2 regions of the Acidovorax sp. SRB_24 genome follow, and region 2 is predicted to be linked to the other one. Evidence: predicted binding sites of a transcription regulator. Region 2 holds the regulator's gene; the other holds the start of a gene.

Region 1 (4,186 bases), on a different contig from region 2:
CACACATCGGGCAGGGCGCGGCCCTTGACCACGCTCAGGGCGTATTCGAGGTAGGCGCGCTGGGCGTAGGTGCCCAGGCCCGGCTCGTCGGGCGTTTCGGGGGCAGAAAATTCGAGGGTGGGTTGGTCACTCATGCGGGGCATTCCGTCGTTGGCGCGCGGCGCGGGGCCGGGCCACCAGATTGATCACTCTATTTTTGATAGCTATCAGCGCTTACCCAGTAAGGGCTGGAGGCCAAAAACACTTAAATATCGACTTCCACGCTGTCGCCGTGCAGCTCCATCAGCTCGCGCCGCGCGCCGGCTTCGCCCTTGCCCATGAGCTTGGTGATCAGGCCCTCGGTGGCCGCGAAGTCGAGCGCGCCCAGCTGCACCGGCAGCAGGCGCCGCGTGTCGGGGTTGAGCGTGGTCTCCCAGAGCTGCTCGGCGTTCATCTCGCCCAGGCCCTTGAAGCGGCTGATGGCGCATTTCTCGCGCGCCACGCCGTCCTTGGCGCACTTATCGAGGATGGCGGTGAGCTCGCCCTCGTCGAGCGCGTACATCTTGGCGGCAGGCTTCTTGCCGCGCGCCGGCACATCGACGCGGAACAGCGGCGGCCGCGCCACATAGACATGGCCGGTCTCGATGAGCTTGGGGAAATGGCGGAAGAACAGCGTCAGCAGCAGCACCTGGATGTGCGAGCCGTCGACGTCGGCGTCGCTGAGGATGCAGATCTTGCCGTAGCGCAGGCCCGAAAGGTCGGGGGTGTCGTTGGGCCCGTGCGGGTCGACGCCGATGGCCACGGCGATGTCGTGGATCTCGTTGTTCGCGAACAGCCGGTCGCGCTCGACCTCCCAGGTGTTGAGCACCTTGCCGCGCAGCGGCAGCACGGCCTGGGTTTCCTTGTCGCGGCCCATCTTGGCGCTGCCGCCGGCCGAGTCGCCCTCGACCAGGAAGACCTCGTTGTAGGCGAGGTCGCGGCTTTCGCAGTCGGTGAGCTTGCCCGGCAGCACGGCCACGCCCGATCCCTTGCGCTTCTCGACCTTCTGGCCGGCCTTCTGGCGCGACTGCGCGGCCTTGATCGCGAGTTCGGCCAGCCGCTTGCCGTACTCCACATGCTGGTGCAGCCAGAGCTCGAGCGCGGGGCGCACGAAGCTCGACACCAGGCGCACGGCGTCGCGCGAGTTCAGCCGCTCCTTGATCTGGCCCTGGAACTGCGGATCGAGCACCTTGGCCGAGAGCACGTAGTTGGCGCGCGCAAACACGTCTTCCGGCATGAGCTTGACGCCCTTCGGTAAAAGGCTATGCAGTTCGATGAAGCTCTTGACGGCCTGGAACAGGCCGTCGCGCAGGCCGCTCTCGTGCGTGCCGCCGGCACTGGTGGGGATCAGGTTGACATAGCTCTCGCGCACCGGCGCGCCCTCTTCGGTGAAGGCCACGCACCAGGCGGCGCCCTCGCCTTCCGCGAAGCTGTCGTGGCCGCTGTCGGCAAAGCCCTCGCCCTCGAACAGCGGGATCACGGGGTCGGTGACCAGCGTCTGCATCAGGTAGTCGCGCAGGCCGCCCTTGTACTGCCAGGTCTGGACCTCGCGCGTTTTCTCGACCGTGAGCGTGACCGACACGCCGGGCATCAGCACCGCCTTGCTGCGCAGCAGGTGCGTCAGCTCGGCCATGGGCAGGTGGGCCGATTCGAAGTACTTGGCGTCGGGCCAGGCGCGCACGCTCGTGCCCTGGCGGCGGTCGCCCGGGCCCTGGGCACGCAGGGCCAGCGGCTCGATCACATCGCCCGCTGAAAACACCAGAGTGGCGACCTGGCCTTCGCGGTGGCTGGTCACCTCCATGCGCTGCGAGAGCGCGTTCGTCACCGACACGCCGACGCCGTGCAGGCCGCCCGAGAAGCTGTAGGCGCCGCCCTTGCCCTTGTCGAATTTGCCGCCGGCGTGCAGGCGCGTGAACACCAGCTCGACCACGGGGGCCTGTTCTTCGGGGTGCATGCCGAACGGGATGCCGCGGCCGTCGTCGTCCACGCTGACCGAGCCATCGGTGTGCAGCGTGACGCGGATCTTCTTGCCATGCCCGGCGAGCGCCTCGTCGGCAGCGTTGTCGAGCACTTCCTGGATGATGTGCAGCGGGTTGTCGGTGCGCGTGTACATGCCCGGGCGCTGCTTGACGGGCTCCAGGCCCTTGAGCACGCGGATCGAGCTTTCGGAATATTCGGGGGGGGTTATGGGGGTGGGTTTGGCTGCCATGGTGGCGGATTGTAGTGCTGCGCTGCCGCAATAGCTGGATATAAAGACAGGCCCGTGGGCCGTCCCGGCCCGGCCCCCGGGGCGTGCACGCGTCATGCAGGCGTCAAGCAAACCCCGACGCAATTGGCTACATTCGCCCGATGCAAACCGAACCGCGCAAACTTTCGATGTTCCAGGTGCTGGCCTGCGGCGCCGCCATCGTCACCCTGTCCATGGGCATCCGCCACGGCTTTGGCCTGTGGCTGCAGCCGATCACGCAGGAGATGGGCTGGACGCGGCAATCGTTTGCGCTGGCGCTGGCGATCCAGAACCTGTCGTGGGGCGTCATGGGCATCTTCGCCGGCATGGTGGCCGACCGCTTCGGCGCCTTTCGCGTGCTCGTCGGCGGCGCGCTGCTCTATGCGCTGGGCCTGGCGGGCATGGCGCTGTCGCCCAGCACCACCTTGTTTGCGCTCACGGCCGGGGTGCTGATCGGAGCGGCCCAGGCCGGCACCACCTATGCGGTGATCTATGGCGTGCTGGGGCGCCAGATTGCGCCCGAGCGCCGCTCGTGGGCCATGGGCGTGGCCGCGGCCGCAGGCTCGTTCGGCCAGTTCCTGATGGTGCCCGTCGAGGGCTTTCTGATCACGCGCCTGGGCTGGCAGGACGCCCTGCTGGCCCTGGCGTTGATGGTGCTGCTGGTGGTGCCGCTGGCGTTCGGCCTGCGCGAGCCGGGCTTCAAGGGCACGGCGCCCGTGCGCCGCGCCCAGACGGTGGGCCAGGCGCTGGCCGAGGCCTTCCGCTACCCCAGCTTCCTGCTGCTGACGGCAGGCTACTTTGTCTGCGGCTTCCAGGTGGTGTTCATCGGCGTGCACATGCCCAGCTACCTCAAGGACCACGGCCTGTCGCCCCAGGTCGCCAGCTATGCGCTGGCGCTGATCGGCCTGTTCAACGTGTTCGGCACCTACATCGCCGGCACGCTGGGCCAGCGCATGCCCAAGCGCAACATCCTGGCGTTCATCTACTTCGCGCGTGCCGTGGTCATCGGCATCTTCCTGCTGGCGCCGCTGACGCCCGCCAGCGTCTACATCTTCTCCGCCGTGATGGGCGCCTTGTGGCTGTCCACGGTGCCGCCGACCAATGCCACCATTGCGCAGATCTTTGGCGTGCAGCACCTGTCGATGCTCGGCGGCTTCGTGTTCTTCAGCCACCAGCTGGGCAGCTTCATGGGAGTGTGGCTGGGCGGCTACCTGTACGACCGCACCGGCAGCTACGATACCGTCTGGATCCTCGCGATCGTGCTCGGCGTCGTGGCCGGGCTGATCAACCTGCCGGTCAAGGAGCACGCCATCCAGCGCACCGCCCCGCTGCCCGCCTGACATGTCCACCGACCGCCTGCCCACCGCCCCGCACGCCCGCCGCCCCGCCTGGCGCGGCTGGGGGCTGGGCGTGCTCGCGCTGGCGGCGTCGCTCGCGGTGTTTGCGCTGTATTCCGAGCCCGGCTTCATGGTGATGCTCGCAGACCAGATGTGGGCCTGCTTCTGACGCATTTCCCATGAAAACAGCCTCCAGCGCTTATCCATAAAGCGCTGGCAGCTACATAAACAATAGTAAGGACCTGCATGCACGGCTCTGAAACCCCTTCCGACTGGGTGCGGCGCTGGTCGCATCTGGTGCCGCCCGGCGCCCCGGTGCTCGACGTCGCCTGCGGCCTGGGCCGCCACCTGCGCTGGTTTGCCCTGCGCGGCCACCCGGTCACGGGCGTGGACCGTGCACCGCAAGCCGCCGAGGCCGCGGCGGCCGTGGGCGAGGCGGTCTGCGCCGACATCGAGAACGGCCCCTGGCCGTTTGCCGGACGCCAGTTCGGCGCCGTGGTGGTGACGAACTACCTCTGGCGGCCGCTGTGGCCCACGCTGGTCGCCAGCGTGGCGCCAGGCGGCGTGCTGCTCTGCGAGACCTTTGCCAGCGGCAACGAAACCG
Region 2 (4,186 bases):
CCCTGGCCAGTTCCAGATTTACAGCCCCTACACCTATGACGCGACCATGCTGCTGGTCGATGCGATGAAGCGGGCCAACTCGTGGGATCCCAAGGTCTATATCCCTGAGCTGCAAAAGTCCAACTACAAGGGCGTGACCGCCAATATCGCCTTTGAGCCCAATGGCGAAATGAAAAATCCGGCCATCACCTTGTACACCTACAAGGACGGAAAAAAGGTGTCTCTGAACTGACACGAGAGCGTTTAGGCCGGGCGCCGGCCAAACGCTGCACAGTAAAAAGGCTTCCTGCGGGAAGCCTTTTTTGTGTGGCAGGCAACGTTCAGCGGCGCACCTGCAAGGCGCCGGGGTTCACGATGTTGGTCGGTGTCCCCTTGATGTAGTTCACCACATTGTCGAAAGCCGAGCCAAAGTACAGCTCGTAGCTGTCTTGCTCCACATAGCCGATGTGCGGCGTGCAGATGCAGTTTTCCAGGCGCAGCAGGGCATGGCCCTGCAGGATGGGCTCGCTCTCGAACACATCGACCGCCGCCATCCCCGGGCGGCCCCGGTTCAGCGCAGCGATCAGTGCTTCGGGCTCGAGCAGTTCGGCGCGCGAGGTGTTGACCAGCAAGGCCGTGGGCTTCATGCAGGACAGGTCTTCCAGCGAGATGCTGCCACGGGTCTCGTCGTTGAGCCGCAAATGCAGCGACACCACGTCGCATTGCGAGAAAAACTCCTCGCGTGTGCTGGCCACCTGAAAGCCATCGGTGAGCGCCTGGGCGCGCGAGGCCTCACGGCCCCAGATGCGCACATTCATGCCGAAGGCGCGGCCATATCCGGCCACGATCTGGCCGGTCCGGCCATAACCCCAGATGCCCAGTGTCTTGCCGCGCAGCACGCTGCCAATGCCGAAATTGGGCGGCATCGAACCTGCCCTGAGCCCCGATTGCTGCCATGCGCCGTGCTTGAGGTTGGCGATGTATTGCGGCAGGCGGCGCATGGCGGCCATGATCAGCGCCCAGGTCAATTCGGCCGGGGCGACCGGCGATCCCACCCCCTCGGCGACGGCGATGCCGCGCTCGGTACAGGCAGACACGTCCACATGGGGGCCGATCTTGCCGGTCTGGGAGATCAGTTTGAGGCGCGGCAGTTTTTCGACCAGTTGGCGCGTGATCTGGGTGCGTTCACGGACCAGGACAATGATGTCGGCGTCCTTCAATCGCACCGACAGCTGTCCCAGGCCTTTGACGGTGTTGGTGTAGACCTTGGCGTTGTAAGGGTCCAGGCGCGAGGCGCAGTGGAGCTTGCGCACTGCATCCTGGTAGTCGTCCAGAATCACGATATTCATAGCGAGGTATTGTGCCTCGGACCTGCACCACTGCGCTGGCAACAAACCGCAATGGGGCTCGTGCCTGTGCTGATCAATGCAGCATTTCGCGCGCGGCCAGTCTGTCGAGTTCGGCGCATACATCCGCCATGCGTCCGGAAATCACCAGCCGGTCGGTGCCACCCGTGCCCGAACGCCGCAACACGCGCACCGCGCGGTGCGGGCCCGTGGCGCGGACCACAGAGGCGGGCAGGGCCGCGCGGGCCGATTCCGAGGCGGCCGTCGCGCAGGGTTGGGCCCGCTTCTCGGCCGCGGTTGCCGCGTCGGACACCGTTGTGCCGGCGGCATGCCGCAGCGCCGCGCCAGGGTGTGCAGCGTGCCGCGCCACGGAAGGGCCTGCGGCACGGCATGCGGGGGCCGCGGCATGCGTCCTTTGGCGCCGCCACCAGAGACCCAGGGCGTGCAAAGGGTGGACAAAGGCCGACGCGGCCAGCAGGGCAATTCCCATGTGGAACTCCATTCAACAGAGGGTGGACACGGGCGGGATTGCGGAACCTGGCACTGCTGCAGGGCCAGCGGTTTCCAAGAAACCACCCAACGCCCACCACCTGCAGCCGTGCGCCAGGTGGCCCTACATGAGCATGGTGTTGCGGATCAGACCGACCGCGATGCCTTCGATTTCAAAAGCCTCCCCGGGCTCGACGACGATCACCGGGTAGTCGGGGTTCTCGGGCAGCAGTTCGATGGCGTGCGCCGTGCGGCGCAGGCGTTTGACGGTGACGTCGTCCCCCAGGCGCGCGACGATGATCTGGCCATTGCGCGCTTCGCGCGCGGTCTGGACGGCCAGCAGATCGCCGTCCATGATGCCGGCGTCGCGCATGGACATGCCGCGCACCTTGAGCAGGTAGTCGGGGCGGTGCTGAAAGAGGCTGTTCTCGACGCAGTAGGTCTGGTCGATGTGCTGCTGCGCGAGAATGGGCGATCCGGCAGCGACCCTTCCCACCAGGGGCAGCACCAGCTGGCTCAGGCCGGCCAGGGGCAACTGGAACGGGCTGCCGCGTGCGGCGTTGATGGAACGCACGGTCTCGCTGTGCAAGCGGATGCCGCGCGAGGTGCCGCTGACCAGCTCAATGACGCCCTTGCGTGCCAGCGCTTGCAGGTGTTCTTCGGCCGCGTTGGCCGACTTGAAGCCCAGCTCGGCCGCGATTTCAGCGCGTGTGGGAGGGGCCCCGGTGCGCGCAATGGCGCTCTGGATCAGGTCCAGGATCTGCTGCTGCCGGGCGGTGAGCTTGGGGAGGGTGTGCATGGAGGCTCCAAGGGAGTGCCATATTCGGAATGGCTGTTTTTTAATCCAGTAACTGTATTTTTAACCAGTTCTTTGGGGGGCGCAAGTGGGTACTGCGAAATTGGTGGTTTTGGGCACAGGCGGCACGATCGCGGGAACCGCGGCCGAGGCCGGGGACAACGTGGGCTATACCGCGGCCCAGGTGGGTGTGCAGGCGCTGTGGCAATCGGTCCCCGGCCTGTCGCAGGCCTGTGGGGATTGGGTGACCGAGCAGGTGGCGCAGATCGACAGCAAGGACATGGACTGTGCCGTGTGGGGCGCGCTCGCCCAGCGCTGCCAGCACCACCTGGACGATCCCGCAGTGGACGCCATCGTCATCACGCACGGCACCGACACGCTGGAAGAAACCGCATGGTTTCTGCACCGCGTGCTGCGCACGGACAAACCCGTCGTGATGACCTGCGCCATGCGCCCCGCGACCGCCGTGGCGCCCGATGGGCCGCAAAACCTGCTCGACGCCGTGGCCGTCGCCCTCGCGCCGGACGCGCGGGGCGTGCTCGTCGCCTGCGCCGGCGAGGTGCATGGCGCGCGCGGCGTGCAGAAAGTCCACCCCTACCGGCTCAACGCCTTCAGTTCGGGCGAAGCCGGACCGCTGGGGTGGGTCGAGGAGGGAACGGTGCGTTTGGCACAAAATTGGCCGCAAGCTCAGATGGGTAAAGCACATGCAGCTCTCGAAAAGATAGCGCAGGGGGCGCAGTGGCCGCGCGTGGAGATCGCCATGAGCCACGCCGGCGCGAGCGGCGCCACGGTCGATGCGCTGGTGCACAGCGGAGTGCAGGGACTGGTGGTGGCGGCCACCGGCAATGGCACTGTGCACGCTGCATTGCAGGCGGCGCTCGAGCGCGCTGAGGGCGCAGGCGTGGCGGTGCGCGTGGCCTCGCGCTGCCCTCTGGGGCAGATCGTGCCGGGTTCGCCAAGCACTTTTATTGCGTTGCCCGGCCTGAGTCCGGTCAAGGCGCGCGTCGAGCTGATGCTGGAATTGATGGAGGGTGCAGCGCCGCACTGAGCCGCTGCGCAGCGACTGGTCGCGGGGGAGCGCACGCAAAAACGCCCCGCAGGGCGGGGCGTTGCCGGTGAGCGGAAGCCTGCGGGCGTTCAGTCGGCCAGGGCGGCCATGGCGCGGGCGGTGATTTCTTCCACGCTGCCGGTGCCGCTGATGGCCCGGTACTTGGGGGCCTGTGCCGGGTCTTGCTGGGCCCAGCTTGAGTAGTAGTCGACCAGCGGGCGGGTCTGCGCGCTGTACACGTCCAGGCGCTTCTTCACGGTTTCTTCCTTGTCGTCCTCGCGCTGGATCAGGTCTTCACCGGTCACGTCGTCCTTGCCGGCCACCTTGGGCGGATTGAACTTGACGTGGTAGGTGCGGCCGCTGGCGGGGTGCGAGCGGCGGCCGCTCATGCGCTCGATGATGGCATCGAAGGGCACGTCGATTTCCAGCACATAGTCGAGCTTCACGCCGGCCGCCTTCATGGCGTCGGCCTGCGGGATGGTGCGCGGGAAGCCGTCAAAGAGGAAGCCTTGGGCGCAGTCCGGTTCG

The links. The regulator LexA, encoded in region 2, represses DNA repair genes until DNA is damaged. The targets are predictions, from matches to a motif close to ACTGTATNNNNATACAGT.
Region 1: the regulator LexA is predicted to act here: its motif matches at 2,261-2,278, upstream of B2J89_RS11925 (DNA topoisomerase IV subunit B).

What each region holds. Positions count from the first base shown of each region.
Region 1 is NZ_MWOM01000030.1:3,875-8,060, forward strand. Features, by position in the region: gene parC (DNA topoisomerase IV subunit A) at 1-134, opposite strand, end outside; gene B2J89_RS11925 (DNA topoisomerase IV subunit B) at 245-2,227, opposite strand; gene B2J89_RS11930 (MFS transporter) at 2,368-3,585, shown strand; gene B2J89_RS11935 (hypothetical protein) at 3,587-3,751, shown strand; gene B2J89_RS11940 (bifunctional 2-polyprenyl-6-hydroxyphenol methylase/3-demethylubiquinol 3-O-methyltransferase UbiG) at 3,829-4,186, shown strand, end outside.
Region 2 is NZ_MWOM01000014.1:58,836-63,021, forward strand. Features, by position in the region: gene B2J89_RS07210 (branched-chain amino acid ABC transporter substrate-binding protein) at 1-232, shown strand, start outside; gene B2J89_RS07215 (D-2-hydroxyacid dehydrogenase family protein) at 321-1,328, opposite strand; gene B2J89_RS07220 (hypothetical protein) at 1,402-1,815, opposite strand; gene lexA (transcriptional repressor LexA) at 1,939-2,613, opposite strand; gene B2J89_RS07230 (asparaginase) at 2,723-3,658, shown strand; gene adk (adenylate kinase) at 3,748-4,186, opposite strand, start outside.